Regions from separate parts of the Limnohabitans sp. genome, predicted to be linked through region 1. Evidence: predicted binding sites of a transcription regulator. Region 1 holds the regulator's gene; each other region holds the start of a gene.
The links. The regulator sigma-54, encoded in region 1, starts transcription at its own class of promoters, with help from an activator protein. The targets are predictions, from matches to a motif close to TGGCANGNAANCTGCTTT.
Positions count from the first base shown of each region.

Region 2: a site for sigma-54 is predicted at 1,973-1,990, ahead of HEQ17_RS14365 (TorF family putative porin). Genes of this name have one in related genera too.
Region 3: a site for sigma-54 is predicted at 1,651-1,668, ahead of HEQ17_RS14035 (CmpA/NrtA family ABC transporter substrate-binding protein). Genes of this name have one in related genera too.
Region 4: a site for sigma-54 is predicted at 1,473-1,490, ahead of glnA (type I glutamate--ammonia ligase). Genes of this name have one in related genera too.

Region 1 is NZ_JAAVVW010000003.1:1,812,080-1,815,636, forward strand. It holds gene lptA (lipopolysaccharide transport periplasmic protein LptA) at 1-578, shown strand, start outside; gene lptB (LPS export ABC transporter ATP-binding protein) at 575-1,333, shown strand; gene HEQ17_RS12080 (RNA polymerase factor sigma-54) at 1,371-2,912, shown strand; gene HEQ17_RS12085 (THUMP domain-containing protein) at 2,923-3,557, shown strand, end outside.
Region 2 is NZ_JAAVVW010000003.1:2,274,195-2,277,751, forward strand. It holds gene HEQ17_RS14355 (MFS transporter) at 1-275, opposite strand, end outside; gene HEQ17_RS14360 (YifB family Mg chelatase-like AAA ATPase) at 298-1,830, opposite strand; gene HEQ17_RS14365 (TorF family putative porin) at 2,026-2,766, shown strand; gene glnK (P-II family nitrogen regulator) at 2,795-3,133, shown strand; gene amt (ammonium transporter) at 3,156-3,557, shown strand, end outside.
Region 3 is NZ_JAAVVW010000003.1:2,208,797-2,212,353, reverse strand. It holds gene ntrB (nitrate ABC transporter permease) at 1-206, opposite strand, end outside; gene HEQ17_RS14035 (CmpA/NrtA family ABC transporter substrate-binding protein) at 212-1,618, opposite strand; gene HEQ17_RS14030 (response regulator transcription factor) at 1,775-2,428, opposite strand; gene HEQ17_RS14025 (PAS domain S-box protein) at 2,425-3,557, opposite strand, start outside.
Region 4 is NZ_JAAVVW010000003.1:16,046-19,602, forward strand. It holds gene HEQ17_RS02945 (EI24 domain-containing protein) at 1-479, shown strand, start outside; gene HEQ17_RS02950 (molybdopterin-binding protein) at 504-1,319, shown strand; gene glnA (type I glutamate--ammonia ligase) at 1,535-2,950, shown strand; gene HEQ17_RS02960 (hypothetical protein) at 2,999-3,557, shown strand, end outside.

The sequences.
Region 1 (3,557 bases):
TGGCGCTGTGCATCAGCCTAGTGGTCTGGCCGTGCTTGGCAGAAAAAGCCGATCGCGACAAACCCATGCAGATCGAAGCTGACAGCATGCGACACGACGAAGCCAAGTTGCTGACCCAGTTCACAGGCAAAGTGTTGGCCACCAAGGGCACACTGATCATGCGTGGGGCCAGGATGCAAGTTCAGCAAGACGCTCAAGGCAGGCAAGTGGCCACATTGTGGGCGGCCCCAGCCGAGCGCGTTTTTTTCAGGCAAAAACGTGAGGGGCTCAACGAATACACCGAAGGCGAAGCCGAAGAGGTCACCTACGACAACCAGACTGACATCGTGACCCTGATGCGTCGTGCCGAGGTGCGCATCCTGCGCGGCACCGAAGTGGCCAACCAGCTTCATGGCCACAGCATCGTGTTCAACAACAGCACCGAAGTGGTGACTGTGGATGGTCAAACTGCTCAAGCTGCAGAGCAACGCACTCGCGCCACGCTGGTGCCACGGGTCAAATCATCGGCGGCTGAAGCCACTGTGACGGGGCCGACCTTGCGCTCCAGCCCCAGCACCGTGCCAGCACAAAAGCCATGATTCAGACAGAAGACAACAGCCGCCTGCAAGCGCGCCACCTGAAGAAAGCTTACGGCAGCCGAAAAGTGGTGCACGACGTGTCGGTGCAAGTGGACAAGGGTGAAGTGGTGGGTCTGCTGGGCCCCAACGGCGCGGGCAAAACCACTTCTTTTTACATGATCGTGGGCCTGGTTCGGGCCGATGGCGGGCAGATTTTGATCGACGGCGAAGACGTCACCCGCATGCCCATCCACAAGCGCTCGCGCATGGGCTTGTCGTATTTGCCGCAAGAGGCGTCCATCTTTCGCAAGCTCTCGGTGGCCGACAACGTGCGCGCCATTTTGGAGCTGCAAACCGACGCGCAAGGCCGCGCCCTGAGCAGCGCCGATGTGGAAAAACGCCTGACCGAATTGCTAAACGATTTGCGGGTGGACCACCTGCGCGACTCGCCGTCGGTGGCCTTGTCAGGCGGTGAGCGTCGCCGCGTGGAGATTGCCCGCGCCTTGGCCACTGACCCGCGTTTCATCTTGCTGGACGAGCCCTTTGCCGGTATCGACCCGATTGCCGTGATCGAGATTCAGCGCATCATCGCCTTTCTCAAAGAGCGCGGCATTGGCGTGCTGATCACCGACCACAACGTGCGCGAGACGCTGGGCATTTGCGACCACGCCTACATCATCAGCGAAGGACGTGTATTGGCCGAAGGCACGCCCGAAGAGATCGTGGCCAACCCCGAGGTACGCCGGGTGTATCTGGGCGAACACTTCAGGATGTGATGAACACCCCACGCGTCCGCAACCTGAGCGCACAGCCATGAAACCCGGCCTGTCGCTTCGCATGTCACAGCACCTGGCGCTCACGCCCCAGTTGCAACAATCGATCCGCCTGCTGCAACTGTCCACCCTGGAGCTGTCACAAGAAGTTGACCAGATGCTGGACGACAACCCCTTTTTGGAGCGCGCCGAAGAAGAAGCGCCCGCCGAAGCGTTTGGCCTGGACCAAGCCGATGCCCACGTCAGCTTGGGCGACCGGGTGAGTGAAAGCGCCAGCACATCCAGCAGCAGCGACGACAGCCCCAGCGAAACCCGCGACGAAGCGGTGACCGACGTGGCCGAAAGTTGGGACGGCGACGGCAGCGTGGACATGCGCCCCGACGACAGCGAGTGGGGCGGCGACGCCACACCGCGCCAAAACAACGGCGAAGAAACTGCCGACGCCATCGACCTGGCCCGCAGCAGTGGCTCGCTGACCGACTTTTTGCACCGCCAGGCCTTGTCGCTGCGCCTGTCCGAACTTGACCGTGCGGCGCTGCGCTTTTTGATCGAGTCGCTGAATGAAGACGGCTACCTGACCGACACCTTGCCCGAGTTGGCCGCCAGCCTGGCAGGCACCGATGACTTTGAACAAATCGACGAACTGGTGCACCGCTTCACCGTGGCGCTGGGCTTGCTGCAATCGCTCGAACCCGTGGGCGTGGGCGCGCGCGACCTGGCCGAGTGCCTGCGCATCCAAATCAAAGCTTGGCTGAAAGACGAACCCACTCACGAAGTGGCCCAAGCGGCGCTCACCATCTGCGCCCAGCCGCTGGAAATGCTGGCCAAACGCGACTTCAAACGCTTGGCGGTGGCCTGCGGCCTGAGCGAAACCGTGGTCAAAGCCGCCATTCCCTTCATTGCCCGGCTCGAACCCAAGCCCGGGCGTCCCTTTGCGCTGGCCGAGCAAAACATCATCATCCCCGATGTGCTGGTGGTGAACACCAGCAAGACGGGCACAGCCAGGTTCCGCATCCTGCTCAACCCCGATGTGATGCCTAAGCTGCGCGTGCATGACATTTACGCCAACGCCCTGCGCGGTGGCAAGGGCGACAACCACGCGGGTTTACAGCAGCGCCTGCAGGAAGCGCGCTGGTTCATCAAGAACATCCAGCAGCGCTTTGACACCATTTTGCGCGTGTCCACCGCCATCGTGGAGCGGCAGAAAAACTTTTTCACGCACGGCGCGCTGGCCATGCGCCCACTGGTGCTGCGCGAAATCGCCGACGAGCTGGGCATGCACGAGTCGACCATCAGCCGTGTGACCACGGCCAAGTACATGGCCACGCCGCAAGGCACTTTTGAGCTGAAGTATTTCTTTGGCTCAGGCTTGGGCACCGACAGCGGCAGCGCCGCATCGAGCACCGCCGTGCGGGCGCTCATCAAACAATTTGTGGCCGCTGAAAAACCCGCCAAACCGCTGTCTGACAACCAGATATCCGAGATGCTGAAAGAGCAAGGCATCGACTGCGCCCGCCGCACGGTGGCCAAGTACCGCGAAGCCCTGAAGATCGCCCCTGCCAACCTGCGCAAAACCCTGTGAAAGTATTTGAGTGAATTCATTGAACCTGTTCATGCCCTGCGCCGCTGGCGTGGAGGGCTTTTTGGCCGACGAAGTGCACGCCATCACCGGACTCACAGGCCACGACCTGATGACGGGCCGCGGCGGCGTGATGGCCCGCGCCTCGTGGCGCGATGCGATGCGCATCAACCTGCACAGCCGCTTGACCCAACGCGTGCTGGTGCAGTTGTCGGTCACCGATTACCGCAACGAAAACGACCTGTACAACGCCGCCAGCGAAGTGGCTTGGGAAATCTGGTTCACGCCCAAGCAGACCTTCAAGATCGACATCACCGCGCAGCACAGCCCGCTGACCAGCCTGAACTTTGCGGCCCTCAAGATCAAAGACGCGGTGGCCGACCGCTTTCGCGCCAAGCGCGGCGAGCGCCCCAACGTGGACACCACTTGGCCCGACGTGCGCATTTATGCCCACCTGACGCCCGAAACGGCCACGCTCTACATCGACACCTCGGGCGAACCTCTGTTTAAGCGCGGCTGGCGCACCGACAAGGGCGACGCGCCTTTGAAGGAAACCCTGGCCGCCGCCATGATCGCCGCCAGTGGATGGGACACCACGGTTCCACTTTATGACCCCTGCTGCGGCAGCGGCACCATCCCGATCGAAGC
Region 2 (3,557 bases), 460 kb from region 1:
ATCCACAAGGAACCCAGCGTCATGACCCAACGCTCGCGCCCCGCATCGATCCAGCGCCCCACCCCATAGGCCATCAAACCTTCGGCCAGCAGTGCCAGGCTGAAAGCCAGCGAGGATTCGGCCCGGCTCATGCCCAGCTCGGCTTCCAGGGGCGTCATCAACAGTGAGAAGGTGTAAAAAACACTGCCCCAGGTGATGAGCTGGGGCAACGACAGCCAGATGCTGAAATGGCCCTGGCGGGTGACGCTCGCTGCTGATGGATCTGCGTGTGGCATGGCCGGATTATCCGTGCCTGGCTCACTGCTCCTTGAGTACCCGCCGGTACTGCAATGCTTCGGCCACATGCGTGGTGGCAATGGTGTCGCTGCCCGCCAAGTCGGCGATGGTGCGGGCGACTTTGAGGCTGCGGTGTACGCTGCGGCCACTCCAGCCGAGTTTGACGGCGGCTTTTTGCAGCAAGGCGGTGGCGTTGTCGTCCAAGCGCGCTTGTGCGTCAATGGCCTGACCTTGCAGGTCGGCGTTGGCGCAACCTTGGCGGGCCAGGGCGCGTTCGCGGGCGACCTGGCTGCGGGCCGCGATGGCGGTGGTGCTTTCACCGGGTGGGGCGTTCAGCAGGTCTTGCGCGGGTAGGCTGGGCACTTCGATGTGCAGGTCGATGCGGTCCAGCAGCGGGCCACTCAGCTTGCCTTGGTAGCGGCTGACCTGGTCGGGTGAGCAGCGGCAGGCCCGTGTGGCGCTGCCCAAATAGCCGCAAGGGCAGGGGTTCATGGCCGCGATCAACTGAAAGCGCGCCGGAAACTCGGCCCGCCGAGCGGCGCGGGCGATGGTGATGGTGCCCGTCTCCAGAGGTTCGCGCAGGGCCTCCAGCGCCGCACGCGGAAATTCGGGCAGCTCGTCCAGAAACAGCACACCGTGGTGCGCCAGTGAGATCTCGCCTGGGCGCGGTGGCGAGCCGCCGCCCACCAAGGCCACCGCGCTGGCCGAGTGGTGCGGCTGACCCGTGGGGCGTTGTGCCCAGCGCGTCAGGTCAAAACGCCCCGCCAGGCTGGCAATGGCTGCCGATTCCAAGGCGTCTTCGATGGCCATGGGCGGCAGCAAACCCGCAAAGCGCTGGGCCAGCATGGACTTGCCCGAACCCGGCGGGCCGACCATGAGCAGCGAATGGCCTCCGGCAGCGGCGATCTCCAGCACCCGTTTGATGCCGGCTTGGCCTTTCACATCGGCCAGGTCGGCATACCGTGGAGGGGTGTTCGGAGTGCTCGGTGCCATGCGGGCCCAGCCATCGCCGGGCTCTGGAAGAGCTTCGTTGGAGGGGGGCAAAAACTGTTGCACCACATCGAGCAGATGCCGTGCCCTGAACACTTCGGCATCGGGCACCAGCGCCGCTTCTTCGGCGCTGCCGGGTGGCAAGACCAGCCGCGTTCGAACTTGCTGCTGGCGCAGCACCAGGCTCATGGCCAGTGCGCCGCGCACTGGGCGCAGCTCACCCGACAGCGACAGCTCGCCTGCAAACTCGTAGCCCGCCAGTTTGCTGGCATCGATCTGCCCGCTGGCCGCCAAAATGCCCAGTGCGATCGGTAAGTCCAACCGACCCGAATCCTTGGGCAGGTCGGCTGGAGCCAGGTTCACGGTGATGCGTTTGTTGTGCGGAAAGTCCAGCCCGCTGTTTTGCAAGGCAGAGCGCACCCGTTCGCGGGCTTCTTTGACTTCGACATCGGCCAAGCCCACCAGGGTAAAGCTGGGCAGACCATTGGCCAAGTGCACTTCGACGGTGACGGGTGGTGCCTGCAGACCGATCAGGGCGCGACTTCGCACCAAACTGAGACTCATAAACCCTCCTTGCCCTGTTTTGGTGCAATTTTGCGTGTCCTGTGGCGCAGTCCCGGCGCAAAGAACTTGTTGGAATGCCATTCAAGCATGCACGGGTGAGGAATGCATGGGGAAAACCCCGAACGTTGACGCTGGGGTGGATTGGCACGGTCCGTGCTTGAATGGCTTGTCCTTTTTTGCTTACAGGAGCTTTCCATGAAAAACATCCTCGTACCTTCTTTGCTGACTTTGTCCTTGTTGTTGCTCACCGGTGCAGCCCGGGCGCAGGCCGGCGAGAGCACCTTGTCGTTCAATGCAGGGGTGGTTTCTGACTACCGTTACCGTGGTATTTCCCAGTCTCGACTGGAGCCGGCAGTGCAAGGCGGTTTTGATTACGCCCAAAAGAGCGGTTTGTATGCAGGCGCCTGGGCTTCGACCATCAAGTGGATCAAGGATTCGGGCGGCGATGCCAACGTTGAAGTTGACTTGTACGGTGGTTACAAGGGTGCCGTGGGCGATGTGTCTTATGACGCGGGTTTTTTGCGTTATGAATACAGCGGCAACAAATTGGGCAATGTCCCTGGATTTGCCAATGCCAACACCAACGAAGTTTATGGTGGCCTGACTTACGGGGTATTCACGGCCAAGTACTCCCATGCCATTTCCAATTTGTTTGGTAATCCAAACAGCAAAAACAGCTATTACCTTGACCTGAGTGCGGCCCTTGATTTGGGCAATGGATTGACTTTAACGCCCCATGTGGGTTACCAGAGCGTTCAGAACATTGCCAACGCTTCATACACCGATTACGCCTTGACCCTCGTCAAAGATATTGAAAATGGTTTAACTGCATCGGCAGCCTTTGTGGGTACAGATGCAAACAGGAACGTTTATTCTTTCAGAGGCAAGTACAACGGCAAAGACGCATTGGTCGTTGGCCTGAAGTACACCTTCTGATTTCACCCATTCCAACCAAGGAGCCATCATGAAACTGGTGACCGCCATCATCAAACCCTTCAAGCTGGACGAAGTGCGTGAAGCACTGTCGGGCATCGGCGTGCAGGGCATCACTGTGACCGAAGTCAAAGGCTTTGGTCGTCAAAAAGGCCACACCGAGCTGTACCGTGGCGCTGAATACGTCGTCGACTTTTTACCCAAGGTGAAGATCGAAGCGGCCGTCTCTGACGAGTTGGTCGAGCGTGTGATCGAAGCCATTGAATCCGGTGCCCGCACCGGCAAGATCGGCGACGGCAAGATTTTTGTTTACGACCTCGAACAAGTGGTTCGCATCCGCACCGGTGAGACCGGTGGCGAAGCCCTTTGATCGATCAGAAAGAGAGTCATTGATGAAAAAGCTATTCGCAACTCTGGCCTTGGGCTTGAGCCTGGGCTTGGGCCTGTTCGGTGCGACCTCTGTTGCCACCGCACAGACTGCCCCTGCTGCCGTTACAGCTCCTGCCGCAGAAGCCAAACCGGAAGCGGCACCCGCCGCGGCAGCGGCCGAAGCCGCGCCAGCGGCGGTGCCCAACAAGGGCGACATTGCCTGGATGATGGTGGCCACCATTTTGGTGATCATGATGGTCATTCCGGGGCTGGCCCTGTTCTACGGCGGCTTGGTCCGCAGCAAAAACATGCTGTCGGTGCTGATGCAAGTGGTAGTCACCTTCTCGATGATCACCGTGTTGTGGTTCATTTATGGCTACAGCCTGGCGTTCACCGAGGGCAATGCCTTCATCGGCGGTTTTGAC
Region 3 (3,557 bases), 400 kb from region 1:
AGCGGTGGCGGAAACCCCGTGGTTTTGACCGCCCCCGGGTCTTTGCCCATCATCTTTTGGTATTCGATCTCTTCGGCCGTCATGCCCGCCTTGGAGGCGCCGGCCACCGTTGGGGCAGTGGCCGAGAGCTGCCAGGCCCCCAGAAAGACCAAGAACATGAGCAGCGAGACCATGGCCGCGCGCAAATTGAGGTGCGTGGTTTTCATGTGCCTTAACCCATCTTGTTGATCGCGAAGCTCTTGATGTACTCCTCGGGCTTGGCCGGGTCAAACTCTTTGCCCATGATCTTGTGCTTGGGGTAAGGCGTGGTGGCTGCAAAGCTGTGGCCCAGCTCTTTCATGTGCTTGCGCGCATCGGTGATGAGGAACACTTTCTCGGCGATTTGCTTGTAGTTCACATCGCCTTTGACATAACCCCAGCGCTTCATTTGCGTGAGCATCCACACCGCCATGCTTTGCCAGGGCATGGGGTCAAAGTCCGCGCGACCGGGCACGTTTTGCACCTTGCCCAAACCGTCGGCAAACTTGCCGGTCAGCACTTGGGCAATCACAGCCTCGGGCTGGTTCAGGTACTGCGCGGGTGAAATCACCTTGGCGATCAGTTCCCGGTTTTCGGGCTTGCGGGCCATGGCTGCGGCCGTGAGCACCGCGCGGTAGAGCGCTGCGAAGGTGTTGGGGTTCTTCTGGATGAACTCGGTGCTGGTGCCAAAGGCGCAGCAGGGGTGCCCGTCCCACAGCTCTTTGGTCAGGATGTGGATGAAACCGACTTCGTCGAACACCGCCCGCTGGTTGAAGGGATCGGGTCCGAGGAAACCGTCGATGTTGCCCGAGCGCAAGTTGGCCACCATCTCTGGGGGTGGTACCACGCGAATTTGCACATCGGTGTCGGGGTTGATGCCGTTTTCGGCCAAGTAATAGCGCAGCAAAAAGTTGTGCATCGAATAATCGAAAGGCACTGCAAACTTGAAGCCCTTCCAGTTTTTCGGGTCGCGGTTGTTCTTGTGCTTGACAGCCAGCGTGATGGCTTGGCCGTTGATGTTCTGGATGGTCGCCACATTCATGGGCGTGGCGTTGGCGCCCAAACCCATGCTGATGGCCAAGGGCATGGGCGACAGGAAGTGCGTGGCGTCGTACTCCTTGTTGATCATCTTGTCGCGAATCAGCGCCCAACCGGCGGTCTTGGTCACTTCGACATTCAGGCCCTGCTTTTGGTAAAAGCCCAGCGGATCGGCCATGATGAGTGGCGTGGCGCAGGTGATCGGGATGAAGCCGATCTTGAGGTTGGTTTTTTCCAAAGGGCCTTTGCTTTGCGCCAAGGCCTGCAAGCTGGCCACAGGCAGCACGCTGGCAATGGCGGCCATGGCGGTCTTTTTGCCCACTGCGCGCAAGAACAGGCGGCGCTCTTCGTCGTGTGGAAACAGCGACTTGACCAGTGTGGCCTCGATGAACTCCTGGCTGTAGGCCTCGAACTCGGCGGTCTCTGAACGCGCACGCAACTGGGCTGCAGCCGCATCGGCTGCAACAGCCGCATGGTGGTCGGCGGGTGAATGGTCACGGCCGCAGCTGCACTTGAGCATCAGGGGACGGTCGGCGTTGTACGGGTCGAAATATTCAGACATGGCAACCTCGCTTTGTTGGAGATGCTCAGGTCTATGCAAGCTGCGGGCCAGAAAACCTTGCCCATGCGCCATTGGGGGCGTGCTTCTTCATTTAGCAAGCCGCTTGTCGATGCGGCGTAGGGCTGGCCCTACAAATCCCGGGCAGGTCGAACCAGGTCAATAGCGCCCGACGATGCTTTGCGCATACAAAGCCAACTCCACATCGTTCTTGGTGCCGGTCTTTTCCAGGATGCGTGCACGGTAAGTGCTCACCGTGTTGGGGGCCAGACTCAGTTGTGCACCAATTTCGCTCACGGTGTGTCCCTGGATCAACAAAAGATAGACCTGGTGTTCGCGGTGCGACAGCATGTCGATCCCGGTTTTGGTGCGTCCTTGGCTGACCAAGCTGGCCAAGGCCTCGGCGGTGGCCCGCGTGACGTGCATGCCGCCTGCGGCCACGCGGCGCAGCGCGGCCATCAGTTCATCCGGGTCGGTGCTTTTGTTCAGATAACCCGAGGCTCCGAGCTGAATGCAGCGCACCGCGTATTGTTTTTCGGGGTAGGTACTGAGCATCAGCACGGGCAGACCCGGCCAGTCCCGCCGCAGCGCTTGCAGCACATTCAGACCGTCCATGCCCGGCAAGGCGATGTCGAGCAAGACCACATCGAGGCCCTGCAAGCCCTGCAGCCTGTGCACCTCGTCCAGCACGCCGGGACCGGTGTCGGCCTCGGCCACGACCTGCAGTGCGGGGTCGTCGGCCAGCACCATCTTCAGGCCCTCGCGCACGATCTTGTGGTCGTCGCCCAGCAGCACACGCACGGCGGCGTTCATGCGGCCACCTCGTGGGCAGCCAAGGGCATGGACAAGCGCATGCGCGTGCCCCTGCCGGGTTGGCTGTCGATGTCGATCACGCCACCAAAGTGGCGCGCCCGCTCGCGCATGCCCAGGATGCCGTAAGCCTGCGGCGACTCAAACACCTGTGGCAAAGCACCGCAGCCATCGTCTTCCACCGACAAGTGCAACCAGCCCTCGCGCTCCACGATGTCCACGTCCACCGTGCGCGCCCGGGCGTGGCGGCCCACGTTGCTGAGCATCTCCTGGAAGATGCGAAACACCGCCATGGCCATGGGCTCAGGCAACTCCCGCTGCTCGTTGACTTCCATGCACCACTTGAGTTGCTGTTCTGCCGACTGCACAAACTCCTGCGCCTGCCACTCCAAAGCACCCCACAGGCCCTGGTGGTCCAGGATGCTGGGGCGCAGGTCGGTGATGATGCGGCCCACATTGACCACCGCGTTTTCGATCAAGCGGCTCATGTTCTGGCACTTTTCTCGCATTTTTCCGCGCATGTTGTCGCGCTGGCCTGGGGCCTCCACGGCCGCACGCTGCTCTTGCTCAGACAAGCGCTTGTCCAGCCAGCCCACATCCATCTTCAGGGCCACCAGCAAGCTGCCCAACTCGTCGTGCACTTCACGCGCGATGCGGGTGCGCTCTTCTTCGCGCACCGCCTCGGACCAGGCGGCCAGTTCGCGCAGTTGTTGCAAGGCGGTTTCCAGCGCCTGCGTGCGTTCGGCCACGCGCAGCTCCAGTTCGTTTTTGGCCTGGTGCAAAGCGTGTTCGGCCCGCTTGCGTTCGGTGATGTCGACAAAGGTGACCACCGCACCGCGCACTTGGCCCTGGTCAAACACCGGGTAGCTCGAATACTCCACCGGAAAGCTGCTGCCGTCAGCGCGCCAAAACACCTCGCTGTCGATGCGGCAGGGCTGGCCTTGGCGAAAGGCGTTGTAAATCGGGCAGTCGTCCAAGGGGTAATGCGTGCCATCGGCATGGGCGTGGTGCGTCAGCACATGCATGTTTTGGCCCAGCACCTGCTCGGGCTGCAGGCCGATCATGCGGGCACCGGCCGGGTTGATGAAGACGCACAGGCCGTCCAGATCGACACCAAAAACCCCTTCCCCTG
Region 4 (3,557 bases), 1.8 Mb from region 1:
CGCCCTTGGCCATGGTGTTGCCTGCTTTGATCTGGGGCTGGCTTGCCTACCGCATCATGGCTTTTGATGTATTGGCCGAGTTTGCCAGTGCGCCCGAGAGGCATGCGCTGATGTCGCGACACCGAATGGGCTTTTGGACCATGGGGTTGGTCTCTGGCTTGATGGGGACCGCGCCCAGTTTGCTCTGGGCTTCGGGCGCTTTGTTTGCAGCGGCTTTTGTCATTTTGGTGCCCCTAGCGATCTGGATTTACACCCTGGTCTTTGCCTTTGCGTCATTGTGGTTTGCGCATTTTGCCTTGAGTGCTTTGCAAGCCATGCGTCAGGAGCCTCAGGCCCCCGAGTTGGCTCCTTTGCAACCTGCCAAGCCCGGTTCGCCCCACGCTGGCGCCCGGCTGGCTGCAGCTTTGGGGCCGTCCCAGGTTTTGGCGGGTAACCCCAAAAACGATGTCACGGATGTCGATCCGCGCGAAAGCCGTTAAGTTTTCTTTTTCTCCATGCACAACATGACCCCTGCTTTTGGCCTGGTCGTCATTGGTGACGAAATCATGTCCGGCAAACGCCAGGACAAGCACCTGCCCAAAGTCATCGCGTTGATGGCAGCCCGTGGTTTGAGCCTGAGTTGGGCCGAATACATCGGTGATTCGCCAGAGCGCATCACGGCCAGCTTGCAAAGGGCGTTTGACTCAGCCGATGTGGTGTTCAGTTGCGGCGGTATTGGGGCCACCCCGGACGACCATACCCGCCAATGCGCTGGCCGCGCCCTGGGGGTGCCCATGATTTTGCATCCCGAAGCCAGGGCCTTGATTCAAGAACGGATGCAGGACACAGCCAAAGAGCAGGGGGTAGCTTATGAGCCCGAGCGGGCGGACAACATCCATCGCCTCAATATGGGCGTCTTTCCGCAAGGCGCGACCATCATCCGCAATCCCTACAACAAGATTCCCGGCTTCAGTTGCCAGGGGACTGGCCAGGGCGTTGTGCATTTCGTGCCTGGTTTCCCGGTCATGGCCTGGCCCATGATCGAGTCGGTTCTGGAGACGCATTACAGCCAGTACTTTCTTCAAAACGCGCATCTTGAAATGTCGGTCATCATTTGGGGTGCCATGGAGGCGACCCTGACCCCGCTGATGGAGTCGATCGAAACCGCACACCCCGCCGTCAAGGTGTTCAGTTTGCCCAGCGTGGACCACCCACAGTGGGGTCGGCACATCGAGCTGGGCGTCAAAGGGGTGCCCGATGCGGCACAAGCTGCTTACCTCGATCTGCGCCAGGGTTTGACCGCCTTCTCCCTGCAGTATGGCCCCGAATTGGTGCGTTAAAAGGGTTTGCACTAAAATGGAGCAATAATGCACCATTTTAGTGCTTCAACGGGGGTGGGTGGGCTGGTTGAGCCTTCAGAGCACAGCGCCAGATGGGCATGGCTTGGGGGCGTGGTGCACCCGAGCCGTTGGGGCGGGTGCCATGGGGCAAGTTGGCACAAAAACTGCATGGTCAATGCGTACACTTTCCAACTTTTTATACCCAGGAGAATTTGATGGCCAAGACCGTCGCAGACGTGATGAAGATGGTGAAAGAAAACGAAGTCAAGTTCATTGATTTCCGCTTTACCGATACCCGTGGCAAATGGCAGCACATCACGGTGCCCGTGTCACAGTTTGACGAGAACAAGTTCGAGGACGGTCAAGCCTTTGACGGCTCCTCCATCGCCGGCTGGAAGGGCATCGAAGCGTCGGACATGTTGTTGATTCCGGATGCTGCCAGCGCCATCATTGACCCCTTTTTCGAAGAAGTCACCTTGGTCATGATCTGCGACGTGATCGAGCCCACCGATGGCAAGGCCTACGAGCGTGACCCACGTTCGATCGCCAAGCGTGCTGAGACATACCTCAAGCAATCGGGCCTGGGCGACACCGCCTACTTCGGTCCTGAGCCAGAATTTTTCTTGTTCGACGAAGTGCGTTGGAGCACCGAGCCAAACAACACTTTTTACGCCATCGACGAAGCCGAAGCCCCATGGAACAGCGGCACCAAGATGGACGGCGGCAACAAAGGCCACCGCAACCGCGTCAAGGGCGGTTACTTTCCCGTGCCGCCCGTTGACAGCACGCACGACATGCGCAGCGAAATGGCCCTGATCCTCGAATCCGTGGGCATCCCGGTCGAAGTGCACCACCACGAAGTGGCTGGCGCTGGCCAGTGCGAAATCGGCACCAAGTTCTCCACCTTGGTCGAGCGTGCTGACTGGACACTGCTGCAAAAGTACGTGATCCACAACGTGGCCAACGCTTACGGCAAAACCGCCACCTTCATGCCCAAACCCTATGCTGGCGACAACGGCTCCGGCATGCACGTTCACCAGTCCATCTGGAAAGACGGCAAAAACCTGTTCGCAGGCAACGGCTACGCCGGTCTGTCCGAGTTTGCCCTGTATTACATCGGTGGCATCATCAAGCACGCTCGTGCTCTGAACGCCATCACCAACCCTGGTACCAACAGCTACAAGCGCTTGGTGCCCCATTTCGAAGCCCCCGTGAAATTGGCCTATTCGGCCAAGAACCGTTCCGCCTCGATCCGCATTCCTAACGTCGCATCAGACAAGGCCCGCCGCGTGGAAGCGCGCTTCCCCGATCCGCTGTGCAACCCCTATCTGGGTTTTGCTGCCCTGTTGATGGCAGGTCTGGACGGTATCGAGAACAAGATCCACCCGGGCGAAGCTGCGACCAAAGACCTGTACCACCTGCCCCCGGAGGAAGACAAACTGGTGCCCACCGTTTGCTCCAGCCTGGATCAGGCACTCGAAGCCTTGAATGCTGACCGCGCTTTCCTGACCAAAGGCGGTGTGTTCACGGATGCATGGATCGATTCGTACATCGAGCTGAAGATGCAAGAAGTCACGCGCAGCCGCGTCGAGGTGTCTCCGGTCGAGTACGACATGTACTACTCGTTGTAAAAAGGCATGTGCGGATTGCACGGTGCGTGCAATTCAAAAAGGACGGCCTTGGCCGTCCTTTTTTTCTGGTTCAATGTGGTTTTGGTTTTTTCCCTGGTCGATTTGCTACAAAGTCAAATCATGGTCATGTTTCGATTGCTTACATACAGGCGTTTGTCATCCATCCTGGGGGGTGTGCTGTTCGGTGCAGGCATGAGCTGGGGTGTTGCTGCATGGTCCCAAGAGGTGATTTACCGCTGTGGCAACGAGTACACCAACGCCCCCAGAGACATCCAGCAATGCGAACGCATGGCCCCCCAGGCGGTGACGGTGATTTCCGGGACGCGGCCTGCAGCAATGCGTGCCGTCGCTCCTGCAGTCAGCCCGGGGCCTGAGTCGCGCACCACGTCGGAATCCCCGCGTGGGCAGAATCCGCAACAAATCGAGCGCGATCTGCAAGCCCGCACCATCGTGAGTCATGAGTTGGACAAGGCACGGCAGCAACTCAACTCGCTGGCGCAGGAGTACAACAATGGGGAGCCGGTCAAGTGGGCCTCCGAGAGCCGTCACCACCAGAGATACCTGGACCGGGTGGCTTCGCTCAAGGCGGCGATTGAGCGCACACAGC